3 regions of the Micromonospora sp. WMMD730 genome follow, and region 2 is predicted to be linked to each of the others. Evidence: riboswitches for the same ligand, from Rfam matches in the RefSeq annotation. Region 2 holds a riboswitch; each other region holds the start of a gene.

Region 1 (9,959 bases), 5.8 Mb from region 2:
GGCGGCCCCGGTGGGCGGACTCGGCATGGCTACAGACTGACCGCCGGGCCGACCTCGTGCGGGCGGGTCGGGAATCTTCTCACCGACACGGTTGGCGTGGTCTGATGTCGGGTAGCCGGTGTTACCGCCGGGTTACGCCGGTGAATGTGTCCCGGGTGCCTGGGAGGTGGCGATGCCGGAGCAACGGGAGTTGCGGCTGCCCGACGGGGTACGCCTGCACGTCGAGGTGACCGGCCCGGTCGGGGCCGAGGTGACCGTGGTCCTGCTGCACGGCTGGACGCTCGACGGTCGGGCCTGGCACCGGCAGCTCACCGACCTGCGCACCCGCTTCGGCGACCGGATCCGGGTGGTCACCTACGACGCCCGGGGGCACGGCCGGTCCAGCTGCATGGCGCTGCGCACGGCGACCCTGGCCCAGCTCGGCGACGACCTCGCGGCGGTGCTGGACGAGGTCGCCCCGGCGGGGCCGGTGCTGCTCGTCGGGCACTCGATGGGCGGGATGAGCGTGATGGAGTACGCCCACCGGCACCCGTCCCACTTCGCCGCCCGTACGGCCGGGCTGGTTTTCGTCTCCACCACCGCCGAGGGCCACACCCACACGGTGTACGGCCTGTCGCCGCGGATCGCCCGGCTGATCCGGCTCGCCGAGACCACCGGGGCCGGGGTGCTGGCCCGGTGCGGCTCCTGGCGGCCACCCCGCCCGCTGCTGCGCGCCCTGGCCCCGAGCATCAGGTGGATGCTCTTCGGCGACCGCTGCTCCGGCGCCGACATCCGGCTGGTCACCTCGGCGGTGGCCCGCGCCTCGCTGCGCTCGATCGGTGGTTTCCGCGCCTCGATCGGCGCCCAGCACCGGCTGGCGACGCTCGCGGCGTTGGCGCACCTGCCGGCGGCGGCGCTGGTCGGGGACCGGGACCGGCTGACCCCGCCGCCGTGTGCGGAATCGATCGCGGCGGCGCTGCCGGCCACCGAGCTGACCGTCTGCCCCGGTGCCGGGCACATGTTGATGATGGAGCGTCCGGACGAGGTGAACGCCGCCGTCGCCGGGGTGCTCGACCGGGTGCTGTCCACCGCCGGGGCTACGCCACCGGGGCCCCGTCGTCCTGCCGACGTCCCGGCCGGCCGGGCGTGCGCCGACGTCCCGGGCGACCCGGCGTCCGCCGGGCGGACGACGCGCTGAGCCGACCCGCCGTCGCCCCGCGCGGCCGCGCCCCGGCGGGTCGGCCCGTGCGTGGGGGCGGACGACCTCCACCCCGGGCAGGCGGCGCGGTGGTGGTGGAGGTCGCGGTACGGGTATCGGCCCGCCGGGGGGTGGGCGGCTGCCCGTACCCTCATTCCGCCTGGCGTGCACCCGCGCCCGGCGTCGCCGTCGCACAGGAGCCGGTACGTTGACCGACCAGACCACCCTGGAGCAGGAGATCGCCGCCGAGCAACGGCATCTCGACCGGGTGTACGCCCGGCTCGCCGAACTGCGCCGCTCGGCCGCCCGCGCCGAGCGGGACGGCTACCGGATGGCCGGGGTCGGCACCTTCGGTGCGCTGGTGGAGCGGGACGCGATGGTCTTCCACGCCGCCCAGCGCCGGCACCTGTTGGACGCCGAGCACGAGGGGCTGGTCTTCGGCCGGCTGGACCTGCGCGACCGGCAGGTGCTGCACGTCGGGCGGCTCGGGGTGCGCGGTGACGACGCCGAGACGCTGGTGGTCGACTGGCGGGCCCCGGCCGCCGCCGCCTTCTACCGGGCCACCCCGGCGGAGCCGCTGGGGGTGGTGCGGCGGCGCACGATCAGCTCGTCGGACGAGAAGGTCACCCGGATCGAGGACGACCTGCTCGACCCGGAGGCCGCCCCGCCGGACATGCCGGTGGTGGGTGACGGGGCCCTGCTGGCGACCCTGTCCCGGGCGACCGGCCGGGGGATGCGGGACATCATCGCCACCATCCAGCGGGAGCAGGACGAGGCGATCCGGTCCCCCGGCTCGGGGGTCACCATCGTCTCCGGCGGGCCGGGCACCGGGAAGACGGCGGTGGCCCTGCACCGGGCGGCGTACCTGCTCTATGCCGACCGCAGCCGGTACGCCGGCGGCGGCATCCTGGTGGTCGGCCCGTCGGCGGTGTTCGTGGAGTACATCGCCTCGGTGCTGCCCTCGCTGGGCGAGGAGACCGCCACCCTGCACTCGCTGGGGTCGCTGTTCCCCGGCCTGTCGGCGACCCGCACGGACGGGCCCGAGGTGGCGGCGGTGAAGGGTTCGCTGCGGATGCGGCGGGTGCTGGAGCGGGCGGCCCGGGACGCGGTGCCGGACGGCCCGCAGGAGTTGCGGCTGCTCTACCGGGGTGCGCTGCTGCGCCTGGAACGGCGCGAGCTGGACGGCATCCGGGACCGGGCGTTGCACCGGGGGGCCCGCCGCAACGAGGTCCGCCGGGTCGGCTTCGACGGGGTGCTCGCCGCGTTGTACGCGCAGGCCCGGCGGTCGGCCGTCGCCGGCCTGCCCGAGCAGCCCGCCTTCGAGGACGAGATCATCGAGCGGCCGGAGTTCCGGGAGTTCCTCAAGGCGTGGTGGCCCCGGCTGCATCCCCGGCACGTGCTGGGCTGGTTGGCCCGGCCGGAGCGGCTGCACCGGTACGCGGCCGGCGTCCTGTCCCGGGCGGAGGTCGGGTTGCTGGTGGAGGCGTACCGGTCGCTGGACACCGAGGGGCTGACGGTGGCCGACATCGCCCTCCTCGACGAGCTGGACGCGCTGCTGGGCCAGCCGGTCCGTCCGAAGAAGGCCCGGCGGGACCCGTTCCAGCTCGCCGGTGGCGTCCGGGAGCTGAGCACCTTCGGGGAGCGGCAGCGTGCCGCGCGGGCGGCGGCCCGGGAGCGGCCGGAGGACTACCGGGACTACGCGCACGTGGTGGTCGACGAGTCGCAGGACGTCTCGCCGATGCAGTGGCGGATGATCGGCCGGCGCGGTCGGCTCGCCTCCTGGACGGTGGTGGGTGATCCGGCGCAGACCGCCTGGACGGGTGACCAGGCGGAGCTGGACCGGGCCCGGGACCAGGCGCTGGGCCGGCGGCGGCGGCACCGGTTCACGCTCTCCACCAACTACCGCAACTCGGCGGAGATCTTCGCGGTGGCGGCGGCGGAGATCCGCCGGCTCTACCCGGACCTGGAGTTGCCGAGCGCGGTGCGCTCCACCGGGGTGGACCCGGTGGCGCTGCACGTGCCGGCGGCGGAGCTGGCCCGGACGACGGCCGACGCGGTGGACACGCTGCTGGCCGAGGTGGCGGGGACGGTCGGCGTGATCACCCCGGTGCCCCGCCGCGACGAGGTCGCCGGCTGGTTGGGCGACCGGGGTGGGGCGCGCCTGCAGGTGGTGACCAGCCTCCAGGCCAAGGGCATGGAGTACGACGGGGTGGTGCTGGTCTGCCCCGGCGAGATCCGGGCCGATCCGGGCTCCGGGGTGCGGACGCTCTACGTGGCGTTGTCCCGGGCGACCCAGCGCCTCACCACCGTCGAGCCGACCGGCTGACCGACCGGGACCCGGCCCACCTGGCCGGACGTCCGACCATCACTTGCATACATAGCGATGTGAGCATAGATTGGAGCGGGTCCGCAGCGGCGACGGAGGGTGTGGACGTGGGCGCAGGTCATGACCACAGCGCGACGGTGAGCAACGCCGCGCACCGGCACCGGGGTCGGCTCTGGGCGGCGTTCGGGCTGCTCGCCGTGCTCATGGTGGTCGAGGCGGTGGCCGCCTTCGGCACCGGCTCGCTGGCCCTGCTCTCCGACGCGGGGCACATGTTCACCGACGTGCTCGGCATCGGGATGGCGCTGGCCGCGATCACCGCCACCCGGCGGGCCGCCCGGGACCCGCAGCGCACCTTCGGCCTCTACCGGCTGGAGGTGCTCGCCGCCCTGGCCAACGCCGTCCTGCTCAGCGGGGTCGCGGTCTACGTGCTGATCGAGGCGGTCCGCCGGTTCGGCGAGCCACCCGAGGTGCTGGCCGGCCCGATGCTGGTGGTGGCGGTGCTCGGCCTGCTCGCCAACATCGTCGCGTTCGGCCTGCTGCGGGAGGGCGCCAAGGAGAGCATCAACCTGCGCGGGGCGTACCTGGAGGTGCTCGGCGACCTGCTCGGTTCGGTCGGGGTGATCGTGGCGGCGCTGCTGATCGCCGGCACCGGCTGGTGGTGGGCCGACCCACTGGTCGCCGTGGCGATCGGCGTGTTCATCCTGCCCCGCACCTGGCGGCTCGGCCGGGCGGCGGTGCGCATCCTGGTCCAGGCCGCCCCGGAGCACCTGCCGGTGACCGCCGTGCACGACCGGCTGACCGCCGTGCCCGGTGTCGCCGAGGTGCACGACCTGCACGTCTGGACGCTCACCTCCGGCATGGACGTCGCCTCGGCCCACCTCACCCTGGCCGGTGACGCCGAGGTCGGCGCGGTGCTGGCGGCCGCCCGGGGCGCCCTGCGGGAGGACTTCCACATCGAGCACGCCACCCTCCAGGTCGAGCCCGGGGCGAGCCCCGGCGCATGCGGCCCCGCCCACTGGTGACCCCGCCCCGGGCCGGACGGTCAGCCCCGCCGGGTACTCCCGCACAGAGATCGCGGAAATTTGCGTCGTTTGAACCTTTTGAGGGTATTCACTCTCGTACCCTCAGTCACGAGGTAGGCAGGCGTCACACGCGTACCGGTAGGCTCGGCCCCGGTCTCCGCCAGGCAGAGGCCGCCGCCTAATCGCCCGCCCGGGCGAACCGGGGAACCACGTTCCTGGGGTGCATCCGCGTCAGCGGTAGGGATCTTCCGTCCCGAACCCGTCAGCTAACCCGGTCGGCGGCTGACGGAAGGACATCCGCATGCACGTACGCACCACCACGCGGCTGCTGGCCGCAGTCGTCACGGCGTTGGCCCTGGGCGTGTCGGCCGCGCCGTTCACCCCGGCCGCCGCCGCGCCCGCCACCCGGCTCGCCGCCCCCGGCGACGACGAGGGCGGCACCCCGGCGCTGCGCGACCAGCTCGACGCCGCCAGCAAGGGCTGGCTGGAGGCCAAGGCCGCCCTGGAGCGCTCCACCAAGCGCCAGCAGGAACTCGACGGGCAGCTCAAGACCATCGAGGGGCAGCTGGTCACGCAGACCGCCAAGGTCGGCGAGATCGCCGGCGCGGCCTACCGCACCGGCCGGCTCGGGCCGATGTCCGCCCTGCTCAACAGCAACACCCCGAGCGGTTTCCTGGACCGCGCGGCGGCGCTGGAGACGGTCGCCACCCGGGAGGACCAGGAACTGCGCACGATGATCGAGACCCGGGACCAGGCCACCCGGACCCGGGCGGCGGTCACCCAGGAGATCACCGAACAGCGCAAGCAGGTCGCCACCATGGGCAAGCGCAAGGAGCAGGCCGAGCGGGCGCTGGCGGTGGCCGCCGCCGACAAGCCGGCCCCCACCTCCCGCGACTCCGGCAGCTCGGACGGCACGTCCACCAGCAACGCCAAGGGGGCGCCCCGCAACTCCGACGGCTCCTGGCCGTCCGAGTCGTGCAGCGTCAACGACCCGACGCCGGCCAACGGCTGTATCACCCCGCGTACGCTCAACGCCCTGAACCAGGCCAAGGCGGCCGGTTTCACCAGGTACGTCTCCTGCTACCGGCCCAGCGGCTCCGGCGAGCACCCCAAGGGCCGGGCGTGCGACTTCGCCGCCCAGAAGGGCGGCTTCGGCGGGGTGGCCAGTGGCGGCGACCGGACGTACGGCAACAACCTCGCCGCGTACTTCATCCGCAACGCCGACCGGCTCGGTGTGCTCTACGTGATCTGGTTCAAGCGGATCTGGCTGCCGAGCAGCGGGTGGAAGGCGTACAGCGGGGGCAACGGGGACCCGTCCAGCGACCACACCAACCACGTGCACCTGTCGATGATCTGATCCCGGCGCGGTGGCCCGTCCGCTCAGGGCGGGCCACCGCGGCGCGACCGTCCGGGCGGGTGCCGGCGGTCGTCAGCCGGCGGGGGGTGGGTCGCCGGCCCGGCTGTCCAGGACCGCGCCGAGGCGGCTGGCCAACCCCAGGTGGGCGGCGCGGGCCTGCCGGAAGGCGTAGCCGAACAGCGGGGCCGGCGCGGCGAGGGTGATCTCCACGTCGATCCGCAGCAGGTCACCCTCCATCCGCAGCCGGGTGTGGTTGCGTACGGTGGTGCCGGGCTGCTGGCGGGCCATCGTCACGATCTCGTCGTCGCCGGCCAGCAGCACGTCGGCCTGGTAGGTGACGGGGAACCGCAGCGGCCCCAGCTCCAGCCGGTCGGTGATCGCGTAGCTGGCCAGGGCACCCGGCCGGGCGGGCAGCCGGCGCACCCGGACGATCAGGGGATGCAGCTCCTCCTGCCGGGACAGGTCGCTCAGCAGCGCCATCGCGTCCGCCGGTGAGCAGCGCGCCTGCACCGTGTAGCTGAAGCTCTCCCGCCGGACCACCGGGCCTCCTGACCGTCGTCGGTCGCACGATCGTGCCGTACCGGAGACGGACTGGCAACGTCCCTGGTCAGTGGCGTCGACGCCGACCGGGGCCCGGTCAGGCGCCGGGCAGGACCTCCGGGGTGGCGGCACCGGCGAAGTACGGCTCCGGGGCACCGAAGAGCCCGAGCAGGCCGGTGACCCAGAGCTGTCGGTGCACGAACCGGCTCGGCTCGGTGACGATCAGTTTGACGCCGCTGACCTCGGCGGTCTGGAAGCCGGCGACCATGGCGCTGATCCCGACGGAGTCGATGAAGGTGACGAGTCGCATGTTCAGCTCGATCCGCGCGGGCCGACCCTTGGCCAGCACCTCGGCGATCGCCTCACGTACCTCGTAGGCGGTGTCGACGTCGATCTCACCACGGGGGGCGATCTCGATGACACCGGCCGGCAGGACCGACTTCACGATCGACAGGCTCACGCGAGCACCTCCACTCGCCCGTCCCCGGGCGCCTCATCAGTACGCGGGCCGCGACCGAGAGTATTCCTCCGATGGCCTCGGTCGCCACCCCTCGGGATGAGCAATTCGCGGATCCGGACGGACCGGACCGTCCCTCTCCGCACCGTTGCTGGTCCTGTTCTCCTCAGACGAACGGCCCAGCTCGGCCGTTCCAACCGTCCCAGAGTAGCGGCCCCGGTCCACCGACACCCGGATGCGGTGCGCCGGGCGAGCCCCGCCGGCTCCCCGACGCGGCCCGCCGACTCCCCCGGTGCAGGTTGTGCGGGGTGCCTACCGTGGGCGAGAGATGGGTCACCACGATCGAGGAGACGGATCGATGCTCAGGAGACTGCTCGGGCTGGCCGGGGTCGGCGCACTACTCGCTCTCGTCCTGGCCTGCGGCTTCGGCGGCGGGGACGACGACGATGACGACGACGGGGACGATTTCGCCCGCGCCACCACCGTGGTCTCGGTGCGCTGAGCGGTGACGGTCACCCGTACGCACGGGTTTGCGACCCGGCCGGGCGGGGCACTGCTCGGACACCGGCCGGGTGACCGGTCGGCGCGAGGACCGCTGCGGCGCGGAGACCACCTCCGAAGTGGCCGCAGATTTCGGCATTCGAGGAGGTAACACGATGATCGGCAGCAACCTTCTGGAGCGCCGCAGCAAGCCCGAGCGGATCGCCGACCAGGCCTGGCACCACCTGCTCTCGGCGGTGGACTCCGCCGGTGACAGCGTCCGGGACGCCGCCCGGTCGGTCCGGGACTCGGGGCTGGCCGACGCCGGTGACCTGGTCGGCTCGACCGCCGACGAGGCCCGTCGTCGGGCGACGCTCGCCTTCGACGCGCTCGCCGGCCGGCGTCCGGCCCTGCCCTGGACCCTGCTGATCGGCGCGGCGCTGGTCGGCGCGGCGATCGGCTGGGCCGCCGGCACCGCCGCGCGGGCCGCCGGCAGCCGGGGTGACCGGGCCGTCGACGACATCGAGTTCGTCGACGTGGACCGGCCGAACTCCCCCGTCGGGCTGGACGACTGACCGCTCCACGCGGCACGTACAGGCCCCGGTCACGCTTCTCGGCGTCGACCGGGGCCTGCGCCGTCTTCAATCCACCCCCGCTGGGGCGATGTTGCGGTAAAGACCCGGGGTGGATGCCGCGACTTCGCCACCGCTGAGTCGACCACTCTCAGCCCGGACATGCCGCCGGCTCCGCTCCCCGGTCGGGGAGCGGAGCCGGCAGGTGTCGGATAGTTGATAGTTGTCAGCGGCTGGTGCAGGTCACCGCCGGAACCGCATTGGTGCCTGTCACGTTGGCGGTGAAGCCGATGCTGGTGCTCGCGCCACCCCCGAGCGCACCGTTCCACCCGGCGTCGCGCACCGAGACGTTCGCCCCGGTCTGGGTGAAGGTGCCGCCCCAGAGCGAGTTGACCGTCTGACCGTTGGCGAACGTCCAGTTCACCGTCCAGCCGGCGATCGCGCTGGTGCCGGTGTTACGCACGGTCACCTCACCCTGGAAGCCACCCGGCCACGACCCGGTCACCTTGTACGTCGCCGCGCACCCACCGGTGGGCGGCGGGGTCGTCGGCGGCGGCGTGGTGGGCGGAGGCGTCGTGGGGGGCGGAGTGGTCGGCGGAGGCGTGGTGGGCGGCGGCGTGGTGGGAGGCGGGGTCGTCGGCGGCGGCGTGGTCGGGCCGGGGGTGGTCGGCGTCGGGGTGGGAGTGCCACCGAGCCGGTCGGCGACCAGGATGCCCCGGCCGTTGGTGCCCAGGTAGACCCGGCCGTAGACCCGGGGGTCACCGGTCAGCGCCTCGCCCGCGTTGCCGTACTGGTGCTGGTCGTCGTTGATCCGCACCCAGGCCGCGCCGGTGTTGTCGGAGCGGTAGACGCCGGCCTTGCCGTCGACGGTGCCGAAGGTGAACACCGCCGGATACGTCTGCCCGGGGGCGGCCTTGCCGAAGCCGACGTTCACCGCCGCCGACACACCGGCCAGCTTGGTGAAGCTGGCCCCGGAGTCGGTGGAGCGCCACAGCCCGCCCTCACCGGCCAGCCAGATGTCGCCCTCCTTGCCGGGCACCGCCTTGAACTTGACGTTCCCGGTGGCCGGCAGGCCGGTGGCGGCGGACGCGGTGAAGCTGGCCCCACCGTTGGTGCTGACGTAGAACTTGCCGGCGCTGAAGCCGTAGAACTTGTTCTTGTTGACCCGGTCGGACTCGACCACGGCATTGGCCGGGATGCCGGTGGCGGCGGTCCACGAGTTGCCGAACCCGACGGAACGGATCACCTGCTGCCCGGCGTCGCCGGGGGCCCAGACGAACTGGCTGCCGTCGGCGGCGGCGGCGACCGTGCCGCCGTTGTTGATCCCGCCCGGCTCGCTGCCCTGGAACCAGTTCGCCCCGCCGTCGGTGGAGAACGCGACGTGGCTGTCGTTGGGGCGGTCGGCGTCGGTGAAGTTACCGGCCCGGACCATCGTCGCCGGGTTCGCCTCGGCGTAGTCGAGGCTCGTGGTGGTGGTGAAGACCGGCTGGGTGAACAGCATCGGCGGCACCGCGTCCAGGTCGGTGTGCCGGAACCCGCCGATGTCACCGAGCCCGCTGATCAGCGGTGCCCCGGTGGGCGGGCTGATCAGGTCCTGCACGGCGGTCTCCTCCAGGCCCTTGACCATCGGCTTGATGGTGAGCTGGCCGCCGGTGTCCCACTTGGTGAGGTCGGTGCTGCCGTAGATGGTCGCGCCGGTGCCGTACATGAAGCGGTTGGAGTCGAACGGGTCGATCTCCACCGACTCGTTCATCCAGCCCAGCTTCGGGGACTCCTCCGGCGGGGCCGGGTTGGCCCCGAAGGTCAGCCACGGCACCGAGCTGATGTCCATCTTGAACTTCTTGGTGCGCTCCGGGTAGCTGCCGAACTCCCAGATCCGGCTCCAGGTCGCGCCGCCGTCGGTGCTGCGCCAGAAGATCGCGTCCGGCCACCAGGAGATCTGGGTGGCGACCATGAGGGTGTTCGGCTTCTGCCGGTCGATGGTCAGCCCCGAGTAGCCGAAGTAGGCGTCGCTGCTGGACGACGGGA
Region 2 (9,959 bases):
ACCCGGACCTTGGTGTTGAACGGCAGGGTCTTGTGGGCGGCGGTCAACGCGCTCGGGTCGAAGTTCTCCCCGTTGGCGGTCAACTGACCCTCGTCGTAGAAGGACGCGCCGCAGGAGCCGCTGTCAACGACGGTGCTCTTCGGGGCCGCCTTCTTGGTGGTGGCGGACGGCTTGGGCGCGGGGGTGCGCGGCCTGCTCCGGGAGGCGGCCTGGGTGCGGGTGGCCTTCGGGCTGGCGGTGACCGTGGGCGACGGGCTGGCGCTCGGGGAGGCGGTGGCGCTCACCGACGGGCTCGGGGTAGGCGCGTCGGTGGTGGCGGCCGTGCCGGGGGCGAACGTGTCCACCACCACGGGGGCCGGCGCGTCGTCGGCGGTCAACTGCACCGCGCCGACGGTGCCGCCGACGGCGAGCGCGACACCGATCGCGGCGGTCGCGGCGATGCCGGCGGGCGAGGAGAAGATCCGGGTACGGGTATGCCTGCCGACCACCGGCTCGGTCCTTTCGTATGCCTGCATGACGGCTCGGACCGTAACGACAGAAGCACTTCCGAAGTCAACGTGATCATGGTGGTATGCCCGGAATTACAGTGATACGTGTGACCGATCAGTCGAGGACCGCTGGGCCGCACGGGCCAGAATGCCACCGTTGGCATTCGGCACCGAGGATGTGGGCATGACCGTCGCACTGCGTGACCGCCTGGCCGAGCTGTTCACCTGGGTCGATCCGGGACCCGGCAGCAGCCACCTGGTCAGCGACGTCTCCCGCTGGTGGCGGGACCCGCAGGTGCTGGCCGGGCTCGGTCCGGCCCTGGTCGCGCCGTTCCGCACCGACCGGCCCACCGTCGTCGTCGCCCCCGCGGTGACCGGGCTGATGCTCGGGCCGCTCGCCGCGACCGCGCTGGGCGTCGGCTTCGTCCCGGCCCACAAGCCCGGCGACGGACGCCTCCCCGCCGGCCCGCTGACCTGGGCCCAGAGTCCACCCGACTTCCGGGGCCGGCAGGTCGACCTCGCGGTACGCGACGACCGGCTCGGCGCGGACGACCGGGTGCTCATGGTCGACGACTGGGTCGCCACCGGCGCCCAGGTGCGGGCCGTACGGGACCTGTGCGCCGCCCGGGGCGCGCACTGGGTGGGCGTCGCCGCCGTGGTCGTCGACCTGCCCGACCCGGTCGCCGCCGAACTGGGCGCACACGGGCTGCTCACCCCCGCCGACCTGCCCTGACCACGCTCCGGTGTCAGCCCGGCCAGGTGAGCCGCACGAACTCCTCGACCGCCGTGCAGACCTGCCCGAGCACCTCGGCCGAGCGGGCCAGCGGGCCGGGCACCAGCAGACCGTGGTCGGCGTCCGGCACCTCCAGCACGTGCGGGGTGAGCCGCCGCGCCACCGCGCCGTCCCACGCCCCGTCGGCCGTACCGCCGACCAGCAGGAACGGCGCGGACGCCCGGTCCAGCGCCGCCACCACCTCGGGCCGGTGCAGCAGCGGCGTCAACCAGATCGCGGCCAGCCCCCGGTCGGCGGCGAGTGGGGCGGCCAGGGTGCCGAGCGACTTGGCGACCAGCAGATCAGTCGGTGTCCCCAGCGTCGGGGCGACCTGCCCGGCGACCCAGTCCATCGCCACCGACGGGGGCGCGCCGTCCATCCCGATCCCCTCCGGCGGCTGCCAGCCGATCTCGTGGACCTCGAAGCCCGCCCGGCGCAGGCCCTCACCCGGGTAGGCGAACAGCGGGTAGTGGGTGTCGTAGCCCCGTCCGGGGACGAGTACCGCGCGTCGGTCCATGGTTCCTCCCGTCGTCGGACCCACCGTAGCGACGGCGGAGCCGACCGTGGGGGCGTCGAAACCGGGCGACGGGCGAACGGCACGGCGGTAGCCTCGGCCGCATGTGGCCACGGATCGGCGGACTCCGCACGCTCGCCCTCGGCACCCCCGGCGAGCTGCGCACCACGCTCAACACGCTGGTGCTGGCCGGGGTGAAGACGGCCACCGCCGGCCTGCTCACCGAGTACGCCGACGAGACCGAGGAGTTGGAGCACGTCGGCGAACGGCTGGTCCTGGTCGACGACCGGGACGCCCTCGTCGGGGTGGTCGAGGTGACCGGGATCGAGGTCGTCCCCTTCGCGGGCGTCTCCTGGGACTTCGCCCGCTCCGAGGGGGAGGGGGACCGGTCCATCGAGGACTGGCGGGCGGGGCACGCCGGCTACTGGGCGCGGGTCGGCACCCCGGTCACCGACGACACCGAGATCGTCTGTATCCGGTTCCGGCTGGTCTCGGCCGGCGACGGCGGGACGCCCACCGGCGACCTCGGCACCTGAACAGCCCCCGGGGACGGCACCCCGGTCAGGCCGTCCGCAGCTCCGGCAGCAGCCGGGTGGCGACGTCGGCCAGGACCGCCTCGTCGCCCGCGTACCAACTGCTGGCCCGGGGCCAGTGGGTGATCACGTCGGTGAAGCCGAGCGCCGCCGCCCGCGCCACCTGCTCGGCGAAGAAGTCGGCGCTGCGCAGTGAGAAGACAGGTGCCGAGTCCAGGGAGAGGTAGCGGGGCAGGCTCGCCGGGTCGCGGCCGACCTCGCCGAGGGTACGGTCCATCCGGGCGCAGAGCGTCGCCACCCCGTCCCACCAGGCCGTCAGCTCCTCCTCACCGGTTCCGGTGGTGACCCAGCCCTGACCGAACCGGACGGCCAACCGCATCGACCGGGGCCCGTTGGCGGCCATCACGAACGGCACCCGGGGCTGTTGCACGCAGCCCGGGTTGTTGCGGGCGTCCACCGCGCTGAACCAGTCCCCCCGCCAGGTGGTGCCGTCCTCCCGCAGGATCAGGTCCAGCAGTTCGGTGAACTCGCCGAACCGGTCCACCCTCGGCCGGGGCGGCAGCGTCTCCCCGCCCAGCACCGCCGAGTCGAAGCCGATGCCACCCGCGCCGAGGCCCAGCAGCAGCCGCCCACCGGAGATGTCGTCGAGGGTGGTGACCTGCCGGGCGAACGCCGCCGGATGCCGGAAGTTGGGCGAGGCGACCAGGGTGCCCAGCTGGACCCGTTCGGTGACCATGGCGGCGGCGGTGAGCGTCGACATCGAGTCGAACCAGGGACCGTCTACCAGGTCCCGCCAGCCCAGGTGGTCGTACGTCCAGGCGTGGTCGAAGCCCCACTCGTCCACCTGCTGCCAACGCCGACGCGCCTCCGGCCAGCGCTGGTCGGGAAGGATCACGATGCCAATCCGCATGATCGCCAGCGTACGTCCCGCCGCCGGCCCTGCCCTTCCCGCGCCGGGTGCCCGCGCCCACGTGGGTCAGTCAGGTCGGGTCTGCTCCTCGGTCTCCGACCACGGGACCGCCTGCATCGCGATCGGCCGGTAGGCCAGCGCGCGGTCGACGACCTCGGTGGCCGTCAACTCCGGGGTGGTCGTGAAGATCAGATCGGAGACGTCCGGACAGACGAGGTCGAGTTCGAGTCTGTCCAGCCAGTCGTTCAGCTCGCCGTCGTCGGCATAGTCGAGCCGCATGATCCGCTCGACGAGGGCGACGGCCTCGTCCCGGGTCAGCTTCGCCTGCACGGCGACCTCCTCGGAGCAGGGTCGATGGCACCCCACATGATCCTCGACGGGGAAGTGTCGAGGTTTCCCGCCGTGGCCGTCATCCAGGTCGGCCCGGGAGCGCGCGGGTCGGGTGGTCCTGGCGCGTCCTTTCGAGCTGATGTCGTCAACGAATCAGGCGCGGTGAGTGGGGCGTGACAGGTGGCCCGGCGGATGGCAGGCGACGAACGGCGTGCTGTGCTGACGTCGACACCGCTGCGGCCACCAGTGCGAATCGTTCACGTCATCAGGTCTGAAGGACACGCACGTGTGTGTCCGCTCCGCCGCAATGCTGGCCCCGACGGCTTCAGGCCGCCGGGGTCACCGCCTGGGTAGCGTCAGCCCTGACAACTCGCCAGCAGGAGCCACTTCACGCAGGTGTTCAGTTCCGGTGCGGTGTGGGGGTGCGATACCGCTCCGCCGGATCACGAGCCCTGGTGAAGGTCGGTCGGGCATGTCATCATTCAGTGAGCGAAACGTGACTCGATATGGGGTTCCCTCGTCAGTGCCCGACCACCGGGCCTGAAGCGAGGGCGCTCGATATCGGCGCCACGTAGCGCTGACGAAAAAAGGGCCAGAGGAGCGAAGGGAGACGTAGCCGCGACCTCAGGGTCGCACGCGGCACGCCGGGCACCTGCCCCTGCGTCCCGCATGCCCGCTCGTCAGTACAGCTACGTAAAGGATCAGCGCCTTGAACTCGGAGACGATCCACGCCTTTGGCGTGCTTTTACTCCTACTCGCCGGGATCATCTTCCTGTCGTTTGTCGCCTGGCTCACCTTCTGCTACGCGATCGCCCGCCTGCCCAACGGAGAGGTGCTCGTTCGGCAAGCCCCGAAGGTCATCGAGGCATTCGACATCAGGAGCTGGGGAGATGTGCTGCTGCCCTGGCGGATCATCACGCGCGGCCTTCACGGGATCGCCGTGTTGGCAGCCAGAGACCCCGGTGGTGTGAGCGGCGAACCGCAAAGCCAACAGGCGAAAGTGGCTACCGGCCCCACCGACCAAGGGCCGTCGCCACCACCGCTGACCAGCCCGTAAGCGCCTGCCATCGGCACGGTGCGCCCTGGTTGGCCACTGAACATCGAAGGCCCTGACTCGGATTTGCATCCTGGTCAGGGCCTTCGTGGTGGAGCGGGTGACGGGAATCGAACCCGCACTGTCAGCTTGGGAAGCTGATGTTCTGCCATTGAACTACACCCGCAAGCGGCACCACTGTACCTGAGGTGACCACACCCGCGCACCCGGGCACCCCCGCGCGTCGTCGACACCGGTCGTGACCACCGGAACACGAAGGGTGCAAAAGAAACGGTCAGATGTTTCACACAAGCAGCTTGGGGACGTTCTCAAACGTGTCGATCAGTTGTAACGTCACCCCCACGTTCACGACCTCGGTGCGACATACCCCCTGTCGCGCCGCCAGAAAGAGGTGGGCCCATGGGACTGCGTCCCAACCTGCTGACCCGGCGTGCCGCCGGTGTCGCGTCGACGACCTTCGCGCTGCTGCTGAGCACCGCTGCGGTGGGCGTCGTACCTGCGGCTTCCGCGTACTCCGCAGCCCCCGACAACACGTCCTGCGCGGAGCCGGCCGACGCCCACGCGGACGTCCACTCCGACGCCCGTGTCCGTGGCGGCAGCAAGGCCGCCCACAAGCGGCACGATCCGAACGCGCTGACCGCCCAGCAGGTCCAGGAGCGGGAGGCGGACTTCGCCCTCGCCCTGCGCAACAGCGCCCTGCGGTCGAAGTCCAGCCACCGCAGCGGCTCGACCGAGGGCACGACGGTGGCACTGGCCCCGATCAGCGTCCCGGTCGTCGTGCACGTCATCCAGCGGGACAGCACCCGGGCCGGGGGCAACATCCCCGACTCGATGATCAACTCGCAGATCAGCGTGCTCAACCAGGCGTACAGCGGTGCGACCGGTGGGGCCGCCACGGGTTTCACCTTCCAGCTCCAGAAGATCAACCGGGTCACCAACGCGTCGTGGTACCCGATCGTGCAGGGTTCCTCCGCCGAGCGGGCGATGAAGACCCAGCTGCGCACCGGCGGCAAGAACACCCTCAACATGTACCTGGGTGAGCTGAGCGACGACCTGCTCGGCTGGGCGACGTTCCCCAAGCGCACCCTGGACGTGATGGACGGCGTCGTGGTGCTCGGCGAGTCGCTGCCGAACGGCACCGCCACCAACTACAACCTGGGCGACACCGGCACCCACGAGGTCGGTCACTGGCTGAACCTCTACCACACCTTCCAGGGTGGCTGCTCGGGCTCGGGCGACGGCGTCTCGGACACCCCGGCCGAGCGTGAGCCGGCCTACCAGTGCCCGACCGGTCGGGACACCTGCACCGCGACCGGCAAGGACCCGATCACCAACTTCATGGACTACACCTACGACTCGTGCATGTACCAGTTCACCGCTGGGCAGGCGAGCCGCATGGTGAACGCCTGGAGCGCGTACCGCGCGTCGGCCTGACCCGGCTGGCACGGCACAGCGTCAGGTGCCGGCTCCGTCCCTTGGGGACGGGGCCGGCACCGTCGTTTCCGGGGTCAGGCGGCGGTGCGGCGGGTGTCGAACCCGTGCCGTCCGCGCCGGGACGGTCGCTGGTCGGGCAGGCCGGCGACACCGTGCCGACCGGGAACCGGGTCGAGCCAGACCTGCACGGCGGGACGCCCGGCGTCGCCGCCGAACGGGCCGCCGTGCTCGCGCCGGGTGAGCATGGCGACGTCGACACTGAACTCGAAGAGCCGCCAGTCGACCTGGGGCGCGGCCCGACCGATCTCGGCCACCAGCGCCACCCGGGCCGGATCGGTCACCGGCTCGGCGCGACCGGCGACGTACGCCTCGTCGTCGCTCTCCTCCGGCGGGAACGAGTGGAGCGCGTAGCGGCCGTCGCGTTCGAGGTCACGCCGCTTGGGCGAGTCGACGACGAAGCAGAACAACCCGCCGTCGGTGACCAGCGGGCAGACCGGGTGCACCCGGGGACCGCCGTCGGCGCGGACGGTGGCCAGGTAGCCGAAACCCGACCCGTACTGCTGGAGGAGAAGGCGGATCCCGTCGGCGAGGCGGGGCTCGTCGGCGGCGAATGCGGACCAGGATGCCATGCGGTCATCCTATCGAACAGGCGTTCTAAAATCAGTCCGACACGCAGGTCGAACGGCCCGACGTACGCCTCGGCGCCAGCGACGACGCCGGTCGGTGGGGCGGCCCGGTGGGCGGGTCCGGCCGGGGCGCTGGATATGGTGTCCCGATGCTGCTCTCCGACCGGGACCTCGTCTCCGAGATCAAGGCGGGCGCGCTGGCGCTGGAGCCGTTCGAACCGAGTCTGGTGCAGCCCTCCAGCATCGACGTGCGCCTCGACAAGCTGTTCCGGGTGTTCAACAACCACCTCTACACCCACATCGACCCGGCGATGCAGCAGGACGACCTGACGTCGATGGTGGAGGTGCCGGCGGGCGAACCGTTCGTGCTGCACCCGGGCGAGTTCGTGCTCGCCTCCACGCTCGAGGTCATCTCGCTCGGCGACCAGCTCGCCGGCCGGCTGGAGGGCAAGTCGAGCCTCGGCCGGCTGGGGCTGCTCACCCACTCGACCGCCGGTTTCATCGACCCGGGTTTCTCCGGCCACGTCACGCTGGAGCTGTCGAACGTGGCCAACCTGCCGATCACCCTCTGGCCGGGCATGAAGATCGGGCAGCTCTGCATCTTCCGGCTCTCCTCGCCGGCCGAGCACCCGTACGGCTCCGCGGTGTACGGATCGCGCTACCAGGGCCAGCGTGGGCCGACGCCCAGCCGCTCCTGGCAGAACTGGCGCACCTGGCCCATCGGCTGACGCGGCGTGCCGTGTCCGGGCCCCGGGTCCGGGGCCCGGACACGGTGGCTCAGCCGGGTCGGCCGTAGCTGTTGACCGGCCCGTCGTCGACCCGCTTCATCGTGATCGGTTTGCCCGCCTGGGAGGCGTGCACGACCCAGCCGTCCCCGACGTACATCCCGACGTGGTGCAGGTCGGAGTAGTAGAAGACCAGGTCGCCGGGGCGCAGGTCGGCCCGGCTCACCCGGTCGGTGACCTGGCGCTGCTGCCGGGCGTTGTGCGGCAACGACACCCCGGCCTTCGCCCAGGCGGCCATGGTCAGCCCGGAACAGTCGTAGTTGTTCGGGCCGGCCGCGCCCCACACGTACAGCTTGCCGATCTGGGCGCAGGCGAACTTGACCGCCGTACCGGCCGGGCCACCGGGGTAGCCGGCGGGGCACGGGGCCGGGCGCAGCTTGCCACCGCCGCCGTTGCCGTAGACCGTCAGCCGCAGCTTCTGCAACCGGTCGATCTCGGTGTTGATCTGCTTTTTGCGGGCCGCGAGCTGTGCTTCGGTACGGGTGAGCTGGGCGACCATCTCGTCCAACGGCGCTTTGGTCGCGGCGAGTTCGTCGCGGAGCTGGGCGACCTCCCGCACCTCGCGCTGCTGGCGGCTGGCGAACCGGTCCAGCAGCCCCAACTGTTCGACCACCTGGCTCGGGCTGCGGCTGCCCAGCAGGGCGTTGACGGTGGACACGTTCTCGCCCTTGTACGCCTGCACGGCGAGGCCGCTGACCTGGTTCATCGCCTGGTCGACGCGGCGTTGCAGGGGGGCGATCCGCTTGCCGAGCGCGTCGGCCTGCCGGCGCTTGGCGGCGAGGTCGATGCGGGTGGCGTTGTGCTGTTCGATGAGCGGTTCGAGCTTGTTCCAGTCCTGGTCGATCTGTCGCTCGATCTCGGCGACCGAGGGGTCGGCGTGCGCCGCCGTGGGGCCACCTGTCAGAACGACCGCGGCGGCGGCCAGGGTGGCGAGGGTGGTGGTGAAGCGGGACCAGCGTGGGCGCGGCACCGTCGTGTTCCGGGCGACCTGGGTCGTCCGGTGCGACGGTGGCCGCGGGGCATGGTGTGCCACCGGGCTCCGGGCTCCTTCTTCCTCGACCGCCTACCGGGTTAGCTGACGGGTTCGGGCGGGAAGGGAGCGCCCTACCGCGGTGGTCGCGGATTCACCCCGGCGTACCTGGGTCCCCGGCTCGCCCGGAGGCGACTCGGCGGTGCCGGTCGACGCCACCCCGGGCGGGGCGGACCTGGTGCCGACCGACGATTGACCAGAGTAGAGACGCTCGTTATCGATCCGCAACCCGCCGGGCCGGCACACTCCGTGACCGGAAAACACGCAACCCCCGGCCCATCGGGCCGGGGGTTGACGTATGTGCTGGTCAGGGGCGGCGGAAGCCGGCCACCGGCATGTAGTTGATGCTGGTCACCTGGACCGGCTTACCGGTCCGGGGCGCGTGCACCATCATGTCGTTGCCCAGGTAGAGCCCGACGTGGTGCAGGTCGCTGAAGAAGAACACCAGGTCTCCGGGGCGGGCCTCGGAGCGCGGGATGGCCTTGCCCTCGTTCCACTGCGCACCGGTGAAGTGGGTCAGCGAGATGCCTGCCGCCTTGTACGCGAACTGGGTGAGCCCGGAGCAGTCGAACGAGTTCGGCCCGGTGGCGCCCCAGACGTACGGGTCACCGACCTGCGCGCAGGCGGTCGCGATCGCGGTCCGGGCGGCGGAGCTGACCACGCCGTTGATCGTGGGGCAGCCGTTCACCTTCACCGTGGTCTTCGGCATCGCCGCCTGCAACCGCTTGATCTCGGTGTTGATCTGGGTCTTCTTGGCCGCGAGCTCCTTCTCCTGCTTCACCTCGGCGGCGATCAGGGTGTCGAGCTTCTGCTTCTCGGCGTCGTACTTGCGGCGGACCACGAGCACGGCCTCGACCTCCCGGCGCTGCTCGGCGGCGAGCCGGTCCAGGATGGTCAGCTGCGTGGCGAGGGTGCCCGGCTTGGTGGTGGTGAGCAGCGCGCTCAGCTCCTGCGAGGGGCCGGACTTGTAGTAGCGGGAGGCGAGGTCACCGACCCGGCCCAGGGCTAGTTCGCTCTGCAGGGCCAGCGGCTCGATCTTCTTCTGGAGGTCGGCCGACTTCTTGCGGTTGACCTTGAGCTGGGCCCGGACCTTGTTGTAGTCCTCGATGGTGGGTTCGAGCTGCTCCCACTGCTTGTCGAGAGCCGCCTCGATCTCCTCGGGCGACGGCGCGGCGTGGGCCGGCACGGCGAGCATCCCGGCACCGACGGCGACCGCCGCGACCAGGGTGAGCAGGCGGCGGGCGACCCGCCGGAGGGCTGCCGGCCGGGCGGGCGGCTGGCCCTGGGCGTGACGGTGAGGGGGCATGGTTGCCACCGGCGTCGACTCCTTTGCAACCGACCGCCGGGCGCCTCGCTAAGGGGAAGAAGGAGGCAGACGTCCCACAGCGGCCGGTGCAACATTAGGGGCAGTCACGGTGGGGAATCAAGGCGGGTGGGCACTCCATCACATCAGTGCAATCGCTTGCACACAAAGGGTGTCCAT
Region 3 (9,959 bases), 460 kb from region 2:
GGGGCCCGGCCCGTCGGGGCCGGGTGCGGGGTGGCTGCCGGGACCGGCCGCCGCCGGCGCCCCTCGACCTACCGTGGGCAGGGCGAACCGGGCGGGCCTGGGTGGTGGCTACCATCGTCCGACGATGACCCGCCGTCCGTGGTGAACCGGCTGGCCGGCTGACACGTATCCCGTCCCGGATCGTTGGGAGAACTCGCACACATGGGCGCCGACCACACCCGTCCCGCTCCGTCCACCCCGCCACGGGTGCGGCGGCTCCTCGTCATGACGGTGGTGCCGCTCATCGTGGTCACGGTGATCGCCACGCTGGTGCTCTGGCCCGGTGCGACCCCGAAGATCGACCAGGGTGAGCAGGTGCCCCGCCACCACGGCACGGTGACCCGGGTGGTGACCGAACCGTGCCCGCCCGCCCCGCAGACCCCCGACGGCCCTCCCGGGGTGGCCGACGGACCGTGCGGGACGGTGACGGTCGCCGTCGAGCAGGGGCCGGACGCGGGCCGTGAGGTGCAGACGCCGGTGCCGTCCGGGCCGGGAGCGCCGACGGTGGCGGTCGGCGACGAGGTGGTGCTCGTCGCGTTGGCCGACCCGAGCGATCCGTCGGCGAGCAGCTACCACATCGCCGAGCACCAGCGGGGCATGCCGTTGCTCTGGCTGGTCGCCCTGTTCGCGGCGGCGATCGTGGCGTTCGGCCGGCTGCGCGGACTGGCCGCCCTGGCCGGCCTCGGGGCCAGCTTCGCCATCCTGTTGACCTTCGTGGTGCCGGGCATCTCCGCCGGGGGTGCGCCGCTGCCGATCGCGGTCACCGGCGCCGCCTTGATCATGTTCGTGGTGCTGTACCTGACCCACGGGATCACCGCGCAGACCTCGGTGGCGGTGCTGGGCACGTTGGGCAGCCTGGTGCTGACCGGCGTGCTGGGCACGCTGGCCACCGCCGCCACCCACCTGACCGGGTTCGGCAGCGAGGAGGCCACCACGCTGTCGATGTACCAGCGTGACGTGGACCTGCACGGCCTGCTGCTGGCCGGGATCATCATCGGGTCGCTCGGCGTGCTCGACGACGTCACGGTCACCCAGGCGGCCACCGTAACCGAGCTGGCGCACGCCAACCCGGGGCTGTCCCGGTTGCAGCTCTACCGGGCGGCGACCCGGGTCGGCCGGGCGCACATCGCGTCCACGGTCAACACGATCGTGCTGGCGTACGCGGGCGCGTCACTGCCGTTGCTGCTCCTGCTCACCGCCGACAGCCGCCCGGTGAGCCAGATCCTCACCAGCGAGTTCCTGGCCCAGGAGATCGTCCGCAGCGCGGTGGCGACCCTCGGCCTGGTGGCGGCGGTGCCGCTGACCACCGGGTTGGCCGCGCTGGTCGTGACCGCCGGGCGGGGACCGGCCGACGCCGGTACGACCGGGTCGCCGCCCACCCCACGTCCCGCCCCCGACCGTGCCGAGGCGCTGGAGGCGTTGAGCGCCCCCCGGCACGGCGAACCGTCCACCCCGGCCCCCGCACGATGGCCAGACCCGGAAAGGAGCACGGACACCGCATGGTGACACTGCGCTGCGTGACCGGAGGCGAGGTCACGCCTGTCGGTCGCGTCACTGATTACCCCTCGCTATCGGGAAAATACTCATTTGGTCGGGTTGCGGGCGTAGATCCCCGGTACGACTCTCGGGTAACCTCGCTGCCGGTCACCGCCGAAGGCGCCCACCGGCGCCAGCGGTGCCACCGCCCAATCGCCGTACGGCGAGCCGGGGAACCGAGCACCTGGGGTGAATCCGCGCCAGCGGTAGGGGCCACTTCCGTCCCGAACCCGTCAGCTAACCCGGTCGGCGGTCGACGGAAGGGAAAACTGTGACGGCACCCCTACGCCGCTGGTTGACGCCGGCAGTGGCCGTACTCGCCGCCCTGGCGATCGTCGCCGGACCGGCCGCCGCCCCCGCGACGGCCGCGCCCAACGCGCCCACCCCCTCGGGGCACGAGGAGGACGACGAGCCGAAGCTGCTCACCGACGTCATCGAGGCCACCAACCGGGAGTATTCGGCGGCGAAGACCCGGCTGGAGAAGTCCAAGAAGCGCCAGCTCGAATACGCCATCGAGGTGGAGAAGGCGGAGCAGGAGCTGGCGGCGCTGGCCCCGCAGGTCACCGAGATCGCCGCCCAGTCGTACCGGACGGGTCGGGTCGGCGCGGTCGCCGCGCTGCTGGAGAGCGACGCGCCGGACGCCTTCGTCCGCCGGGCCGCCGCCCTGGACGAGCTGAACATGGTCAACGCCGGCAAGCTGGCCGAGGTCAACAAGGTCAAGACCCGGGCCGAGCAGGCCAAGCTCGCCGTCGACGCCGAGGTCCGGGAGCAGCAGAAGCAGGCCAACCTGATGGCCAAGAAGAAGACCGAGGCCGACAAGGCACTGGCCCTGGTCGGCGGCCGGGGCTTCACCGGCGGCCTGGTCGACGCGACGTCCCCGGTGGCCCGCGTCGCACCCGGCCAGACCGCCAACGGCGACTGGCGCGGGGAGTCGTGCAGCGAGAACGACCCGACCACGTCCGGCTGCATCACCCCGCGCACGCTGCACATGTACAAGGAGGTCAAGCGGGCCGGGTTCAACCGGTTCGTCGGCTGCTACCGCCCCGGCGGGCCGTGGGAGCACCCCAAGGGCAGGGCGTGCGACTGGTCGTTGCAGAACAGCGGGTTCAGCCCGTGGCACAACAACGACACCCGGATGTACGGCAACAACCTCGCCGCGTTCCTGATCCGCAACTCGGACCGGCTGGGCATCTACTACGTGATCTGGAACCGGCAGATCTGGTTCCCGGCCAACGGCTGGAGTTCGTACTCGGGGCCGTCCAACCACACCGACCACGTCCACGTGTCACTGCTGTAGCGACCGTGTTCGGCACCGCACCACCGGCCCCGATGAGTTGTTCGGGCCACGCATGACGAAGGCCGCCCGGCTGAGCCGGGCGGCCTTCGTCGTGACCGGTGCGGGTCAGGAGGCGACGGGTTCCGGCGCCGCACCGGCCGGCACGGTCGGTGCGGGCACCACGGCGGCGGGCTCGGGCAGCGCGGCGGCGGGCTCGGGCAGCGCGGCGGCGGGCTCGGGGGCCGGGGCGACCTGGTGGACCTCGCCGGCGGCGAGCCGGTAGGACATGCCGACCACCGCGCACCGACCGGCGGCCACCTCGGCGGCGATCACCGGAGAGTTGCCGAGCAGCACCTCGACGGTCTGCGCGATGTGGATGTCGACGATCCCGTCGATGTCGTGCACCCCCTGCTGGGCCGCGCGGCGCAGGCTCGGCCCGACGGCGGCGACCACCGAGTAGAGGTGCCCCGGGGGCTGGGTGCCGGTGCGGGCCGTGTCCCGGGCCGCCTGCACCGCACCGCAGGAGTCGTGCCCGAGGACCACCACCAGCGGGGTGCCGAGCACCGTGACCGCGTACTCGACGCTGCCGAGCACCTCGGGCCCGGCGGTGTGGCCGGCGGTCCGGACCACGAACAGGTCGCCGAGACCCCGGTCGAAGATGATCTCGGCGGCGAGCCGGGAGTCGGAGCAGCCGACGATGACGGCGAAGGGATGCTGACCGTCGGCGACGGCGGTGCGGTGCCCGGCGTCCTGGTTGGGATGACGGGGCGCACCGGCGACGAACCGCCGGTTGCCGGCCTGCAACTCGGCCAACGCCTGGGTCGGAGTGATCGGGGCCATTGCCTCACCTCGGTCCGGAATCGCACCTGGTCACGCCGGCCGGCGGCGACGACGGCCGTGTCCCCACGGTCACACGCAGCTAAAGGTACGTCAAGATTTCGTGATACACGTTTCAGGCGTCGGTCGGCGCGGTGTCGACGGCGTGTCGGACCCGGGGCGCGTACCGCATCGGCGGGCGACCCCGGGACCCGTCGGGGCGGCCGACGACGGGTCTCCCAGGTACGGGCCATACCATGACCGGCATGGCGACAGACGGCACGGGGAGCACCCGGAACTGGACGTTCCTCACCAACCACGGCCATGTGCTGCTCGCCATCGCCCGCAACCCCACCGCCCGCCTCCGCGACGTCGCCGACGAGGTCGGGGTGACCGAACGGGCCGCCCAGGCGATCGTCGCCGACCTGGAGGCCGGCGGCTACCTGCGGCGTACCCGGGTCGGCCGGCGCAACGAGTACACGCTCAACCCGAGCGGCCATTTCCGGCACCCGGCCGAGGCCGACCGCCAGGTCGGCGCCCTGCTCGCCCTCTTCAGCCCCGACCCGGCCGACGCCGGGTCCTGAGCCGCCGGACCGGCACACGACGACGGCCCGCCCCGGCGGGGACGGGCCGTCGCGGATGGAGGGTCAGCAGAAGCTGCCGGCTCCGCCGCCACCGTCCTGCCGGGTGGTGCGGAAGTCGCACAGGTCGTAGCCGTTGGCGGTGAGCGCCGCCTTCGCCGCCGCCGTCTGCGCCCCGGTCAGCGCCGGCTCCCGGGAGAGGACGAAACCGGTGCTGCGGTCCGGGTCGCCGACGACCGCCCACCGGTAGTCGGGATCGAGCCCGATCACCACGTAGTTCGGCCCACCCAGGTAGATCCACCTACCGCCGAGCTTGAGGAAGGACACGGTCAACGCCGAGTCGGCCGGCGGGTTCTCACTGCGGGCCCGCCCGGTGACCGCGCTGGTGGTGCCCACGATGGTGCGGCAGGTGTTGCGGACCCCGATGGTGCCGTCGGGCTGGACGTCGTACCGCGCCGTCACGTTCTTGTAGCACTGGATCTCGAAGATGGCCGGGATGGCGGCGACCTGGTACCAGTCGCCCGCGTAGCGCTCGACGTCGACGTCGGCCACCGGGGTGAGCGGTCCGGTGTCGACGGCGGTCGGCGCGGCCTGCGCGGGTGCGGCGGTGGCCAGCACCGCCGCCGCGGCGACCGCGACGGCCGCGACGACCTGACGGCGTACTCCCATGGTGTCTCCTCCGGTCTGTCGGTCCGGCGCGACGCAGCGTCACGCCGTCGGCGGAATTGCCCGGACCCACCGGCCGGAAACTGTCGGCATTCTCATTCTCGTCGATGCATCCAGGCGCAGGTCAATGGCCGTATCCCTGGTGGGAGCAGTCCGTCCACACGGCACACCGTGGCCCGACTCACTCCTCCGCTCGGGTCACCGCCGCTGCGCGTACGGCCGGTCGGGGATAGGTTGGACGGGTGATCCGCGTAGCCCCCACCCAGCCGGTCTGGGTGTCGAGGCTGCGCGACCTGACCCGGCTGGCGGTCACCGCGCTGGTGCTCGCCGCCGGCCTCGGCGGGTTCCTCGCCGTCACCGGCGGCCCGGTCGCCGTCACCGCCCGACCGTCCGTGGTGACCTCGCGGGTGGCGACACTGCCCGCCGACGCCCGGCCGACCGGCGATCGGGCCGACGCCCGACCCGGTGACGGGCGGCCCGACGACGGGTCGCTGCGACCCCAGCCGCCGACGCCCGCCGTCGAGAACGCCGCCCGGCCCGTCGCGCCGGCCGCCGGGGCGACGCCGGACCCGGTCCGGGACGCCACCGGCCGCCGCGGCCCGCCCCGGAGCTGAGCCGCGCGGCACCTGCGCCGCCCGGCCGGCCACGACCGGGCCCCTGCCGACCACGGCCCCGGGTGCCCCGGCCGGCCCGACCGCGGTCCGGTCCGGCAGATCCGGTCCGCCCGACCCGGTCCGCCCGTCGCAGGACGCGCCGCCCAGCTTCCGCCCGCTGCCGGGCCCCCGTCCGTCCACATCGTTGTCCACCGTGAGGTGTTGGTGATGCAGACCGTCTTCTCCGCCGTCCTGCCCGATGTTCCCGCCGCCGCCGCGATCTGGCTGATCCTGCTCGCCCTCGCCGCCGTCGCCGTCGCGGCCCTGGTGGTCCGGCCCGGCCGGCTCCGGCTGGCGGCGGCCGGGCGGTTCCGCGACGCCGCCCTGCCCGACGACCCGGAACGGGCCGAGCAGGACCGGGAGCACACCCGGTACGCCGAGGAGGTCGCCGTGGCGGCCGAGCGGGCCGGCACCACGGCGAGCCGGCTGCGGGCCGAGTGGCTCGCCACCCAGGACGAGGTCGAGTCGGCCTGGACCGTCCTGGAGGCGGCCGAGGCGCACCTGCGCCGGCTCGCCGCCGCCGCGGTCATGCCCCTGCCGCACACCGGTCAGACCCCCGCCGAGTACGCCGACCGGGAACGCTGGCTGCACCGGGCCGCCGAGGAGGCGCACCGGCGCGGTGAGCTGTCGGACGAACAGCTCGCCGACGCCCTCGCCCACCGGGCCGGCTGGGACCCGCGCCGGCACCCGGTGGAGCAGGAACTCGTGCTGCGCCGCGCGACCCGGGACCACCTGGCGGCCCGGCACCGGGCGGCGGTCGCCCGGGAGCAGGCGGCCTGGCGGGCCGCCGATCTGGCCGGCGCGGCGGCCCGCAGCCTGCGCGACGAGGCGTTCGCCGCGCGGGAGCGCCGCCCGGAGCGGGCCGAGTCGGTGCTGCCGATGCCGGAGGCCCCACGCTCGGCGGCGGACACCACCCGGGAGAACCCGGTCGTGGCGCGCGGCCGGGCCGCCGTTCCCGCCTACTGACCCACCCCCACGACCTGACCGACCGCACGACGACGTCGCCGCCGACGCCGGGCCGCGCCACCCGCCGGTGACGGCGGCGCGTCACGTCGCGGACAGCGGCACGGTGGGCGGCGCTGCACTAGCGTTGCGGGCATGTCCCGGGAGATGTGGGCGCTCGTCGTCGTCGGCGCGGTCCTGGCGCTGGCGACACTGGTCGGCGCGGTCCTGCTGGCGGTACGGGTGGTCCGCACCCGACGGCTGCTCGGCACGCTCGGTGTGGGCGGCAAGGTGGCGTTCTACGGTGCGCTGATCTACACGATCTGCCCGGTCGACCTCCTGCCCGACCCGATCTACCTGGACGACATGGGCGTGCTGGCCGGGGCGTTGATCTACCTGACCCGGCTGGCCCACCGCCGCCGGGCCGCCGGTCGCAGCCTGCCCGGTCAACCCGGCCGCACGGGTGTCCCGCCCGGTCCGGGCCAGTCCCGCCAGATCGTGTCATGATCGGGGCCTAGCCGGGGTCACGCCGGCCCTGGGACGGGGGACGGACATGGCCGGCAGGCACCGGTTGGACCCGGACGACGAGCGGGTCCTCACGTTCTGCCGCGAGCGGCACCTGGCCACGCTGACCACCCTGCGGCCCGACGGCACGCCGCACGTCGTACCGGTCGGGCTGACCTACGATCCGGCGGCCGGGCTGGCCCGGGTGATCACGTCCGCCGGTTCGGCCAAGGCCCGGTACGTCGCCGCCGCCGGTGCGGCGGGGATCCCCGTGGCGGCGTGTCACCTCGACGGCCGCTGGTGGCTGACCGTCGAGGGCCGGGCGGTGCTGCGGACCGACGCCGCAGCGGTGGCCGAGGCCGAGCGCCGGTACGCCGAGCGCTACCGCCCGCCGCGCCCGAACCCGGAGCGGGTGGTCATCGAGATCGGCGTGACCCGCCTGCTCGGCTCCCTCCCGCCGCTCACGTCCGAATAGGACCGACCGGCGCGACGGCCGGCCGGCTGGCGGGTCGCTGACCGTCGCCAGCGGGCGGGGTCGACGGGTGGTGGCTCATCGACGGTGATGGGTTCGGGTGGCCGGCGGTGGGTACAGGCCCGCCAGGAGCCGATCCGTCCGCAACCGGTAAGGGGCACCGAGATGAGCGACCTACAGGCCACCACGGCTCAGGACGTGGTGGACGTGCTGACCGCCGACCACCACGAGATCGAGGCGATCTTCGTGGAGCTGGAGAACCCGCAGGGCACCGCCGAGCACCGCCGCCGGCTGGCCGACGTGCTGATCGCCGAACTGATCCGGCACGCGGTCGCCGAGGAGATGTACGTCTACCCGACCGCCCGTCGGGCCCTGCCCGACGGCGACCAGCTCGCCGAACACGAGATCGCCGAACACGCCGCCGCCGAGCGGACGCTGAAGGAACTGGAGCCGCTGGACCCGTCGGACGCCCGCTTCGAACCGCTGATCAGCCACCTGGCGAAGAGCATCCGGCACCACGTACGGGAGGAGGAGTCGGAGCTGTTCCCCCGGCTACGGGCGGCGGTCGCCCACGAGGAGCTGGTGGAGCTGGCCGACCGGGTGCTGGCGGCGAAGGGGCACCTGCCGACCCGCCCGCATCCCGGCGCACCTGACCACCCGCCGGCGAACCGGCTGATCAACCCCGGCGCCGGGCTGGTCGACCGGATCAGGGACTCGCTGAGCGGGCGGCCGACCAGCCGGGCCGAGCTGCTCGACGGGCAGGACTGACCGTCGCCGGTGGTCATCTCCGGGTACCCCGCCGGAGGTGACCACCGGGTCCGGTCACGGTTCCGGGGCGACCCGGCTGCCGTCCGCCGCGTCGGACACCACGATCGCCTCCATCGGGCAGGACTCGGCGGCGTCCAGCACCGCGTCCGCCGGGTCGATCCGTTCGGCCACCGGCCGGGACAACCCCCCGTCCACCAGGACGAAGTGGGCCGGGGCGTAACTCGCGCAGATCCCCGCCCCGATGCACCGGGTCGGGTCCACGTGCACCCGCCAGCCGCTGTCCCCCATCTGCTCCACCGTTCCTTTCGCTACCAGTTCACGGGCAACGCCGTCAGACCCCGGACGAGCAGGCCGCTCTTCCAGGTCAGTGCCGCCGGGGGCACCGCCAGCCGCAGGCCCGGGGTGCGGGTCAGCAGCGTCTCCAGGGCCACCTGGAGTTCCATCCGGGCCAGTTGGGCCCCGATGCAGTGGTGCGGGCCGTGACCGAAGGCGAGGTGCGGGTTCGTCTCCCGGTCGAGGACGAGCCGGTCGGCGTCGGGGAAGACGGTCTCGTCCCGGTTGGCCGAGGGGATGGAGACCAGCACCGGCTCCCCGGCGCGGACCAGCACCCCGTCGAGTTCGACGTCCGTCAGGGCGTACCGGGCGAACGCGGAGGTCGCGCCGAGCGGGATGAACCGCAGCAGTTCCTCCACGGCGGACGGCACCAGGGACGGCTCGTCGAGCAGCCGCTGCCAGACGGCGGGCTCGGTGAGCAGGACATAGACCAGGTTGGGGATCTGGGTCACGGTGGTCTCGTGGCCGGCGGCCAGCAGGCCCGCCGCCAGCCGTACCATCTCGTCCTCGGTGAGCCGGTCGGCGTTCTCGTCGCGGGCCCGGACCATCGCCCCGATCAGGTCGTCGGTGGGGGTCACCCGCCGCTTCGCGATCAGCCCCGCCATGTACGACAGCAGTTGGTCGAGGTAGCTCTCGGCCACCTCCGGCCGGAGCGAGGTGGTCGACACGATCGCCTCGGACCAGGTGTGGAACCGGTCCTGGTCGGCGACCGGCACTCCGAGCAGGTCGCAGATCACCCGGATGGGCAGCGGGGTGGCGAGGTGGGCGACCAGGTCGGCCGGTGACCCGGCGGAGATCATGCCGGCGACGAGTTCGTCGGCCAGTTCCCGGGTGCGTGGGCGCAGTTCCTCGACCCGTCGGGCGGTGAACGCCTTGGCCGCCAGCCGCCGCAGCCGGCTGTGCTCGGGCGGGTCCATCCCGAGGATGCCGGACTCCCGCTGGTAGGGGACGCTGCGCGGCTCGTCCCGTCCGACGGCGGCGGCCCGGCTGAACCGCGGATCACCCAGTACGGTCCGCACGTCCGCGTGCCGGGTGGCCAGCCAGGCCGGCTCCCCGAACGGGAGTTGCACCCGGACCAGCGGTTCGTCGCGGCGCAGCCCGGCGTAGCGGGGGTCGACGTCGAGCCGGTGCGGATCGCTGAACGGATACGGCCGGGCCTGCGTGGCGTGTGTTGTCTCGGTCACCGGGGATGCTCCCTCTCGTCGACGGCCCGCGGGCTCGCGTGCCGACCCACTCCACACGACTCCACGGTGAGTCATGCCCCGAGTGCGGATAGTAGCGAGAGTCCTCGATGGTTACCAGAGGTGATCAGCCCTTGACACGATGCTGCCGGGCCGCCCCGGACGGGGTGGCCCGACAGTGGGAAACCGGTC

Evidence for each region. A riboswitch is a leader RNA that binds a small molecule or an ion and turns the genes downstream of it on or off. The one in region 2 is predicted to bind cyclic di-AMP.
Region 1: another riboswitch for cyclic di-AMP. It lies ahead of ACN265_RS06220 (coiled-coil domain-containing protein); the one in region 2 lies ahead of ACN265_RS30765 (NlpC/P60 family protein).
Region 3: another riboswitch for cyclic di-AMP. It lies ahead of ACN265_RS28525 (coiled-coil domain-containing protein); the one in region 2 lies ahead of ACN265_RS30765 (NlpC/P60 family protein).

Annotation. Positions count from the first base shown of each region.
Region 1 is NZ_JBMHML010000002.1:1,353,278-1,363,236, reverse strand. It holds gene ACN265_RS06240 (carbonic anhydrase) at 1-27, opposite strand, end outside; gene ACN265_RS06235 (alpha/beta fold hydrolase) at 173-1,177, shown strand; gene ACN265_RS06230 (HelD family protein) at 1,386-3,503, shown strand; gene ACN265_RS06225 (cation diffusion facilitator family transporter) at 3,611-4,525, shown strand; cyclic di-AMP (ydaO/yuaA leader) riboswitch at 4,691-4,822, shown strand; gene ACN265_RS06220 (coiled-coil domain-containing protein) at 4,827-5,882, shown strand; gene ACN265_RS06215 (SRPBCC family protein) at 5,955-6,422, opposite strand; gene ACN265_RS06210 (STAS domain-containing protein) at 6,520-6,882, opposite strand; gene ACN265_RS06205 (hypothetical protein) at 7,238-7,381, shown strand; gene ACN265_RS06200 (hypothetical protein) at 7,536-7,934, shown strand; gene ACN265_RS06195 (cellulose binding domain-containing protein) at 8,158-9,959, opposite strand, start outside.
Region 2 is NZ_JBMHML010000002.1:7,157,162-7,167,120, forward strand. It holds gene ACN265_RS30710 (septal ring lytic transglycosylase RlpA family protein) at 1-488, opposite strand, end outside; gene ACN265_RS30715 (phosphoribosyltransferase) at 673-1,221, shown strand; gene ACN265_RS30720 (alpha/beta hydrolase) at 1,235-1,777, opposite strand; gene ACN265_RS30725 (ASCH domain-containing protein) at 1,879-2,310, shown strand; gene ACN265_RS30730 (LLM class flavin-dependent oxidoreductase) at 2,336-3,217, opposite strand; gene ACN265_RS30735 (e9imm peptide) at 3,284-3,547, opposite strand; gene ACN265_RS30740 (hypothetical protein) at 4,257-4,604, shown strand; tRNA gene ACN265_RS30745 (tRNA-Gly) at 4,694-4,767, opposite strand; gene ACN265_RS30750 (zinc metalloprotease) at 5,001-6,035, shown strand; gene ACN265_RS30755 (pyridoxamine 5'-phosphate oxidase family protein) at 6,110-6,664, opposite strand; gene dcd (dCTP deaminase) at 6,811-7,389, shown strand; gene ACN265_RS30765 (NlpC/P60 family protein) at 7,439-8,479, opposite strand; cyclic di-AMP (ydaO/yuaA leader) riboswitch at 8,492-8,628, opposite strand; gene ACN265_RS30770 (C40 family peptidase) at 8,784-9,782, opposite strand.
Region 3 is NZ_JBMHML010000002.1:6,696,646-6,706,604, forward strand. It holds gene ACN265_RS28520 (YibE/F family protein) at 202-1,545, shown strand; cyclic di-AMP (ydaO/yuaA leader) riboswitch at 1,712-1,843, shown strand; gene ACN265_RS28525 (coiled-coil domain-containing protein) at 1,847-2,872, shown strand; gene ACN265_RS28530 (carbonic anhydrase) at 2,978-3,691, opposite strand; gene ACN265_RS28535 (helix-turn-helix transcriptional regulator) at 3,925-4,251, shown strand; gene ACN265_RS28540 (lipocalin family protein) at 4,315-4,917, opposite strand; gene ACN265_RS28545 (hypothetical protein) at 5,157-5,528, shown strand; gene ACN265_RS28550 (hypothetical protein) at 5,736-6,533, shown strand; gene ACN265_RS28555 (DUF1232 domain-containing protein) at 6,666-7,016, shown strand; gene ACN265_RS28560 (TIGR03618 family F420-dependent PPOX class oxidoreductase) at 7,063-7,488, shown strand; gene ACN265_RS28565 (hemerythrin domain-containing protein) at 7,651-8,253, shown strand; gene ACN265_RS28570 (ferredoxin) at 8,308-8,541, opposite strand; gene ACN265_RS28575 (cytochrome P450) at 8,562-9,770, opposite strand; gene ACN265_RS28580 (antitoxin) at 9,958-9,959, opposite strand, start outside.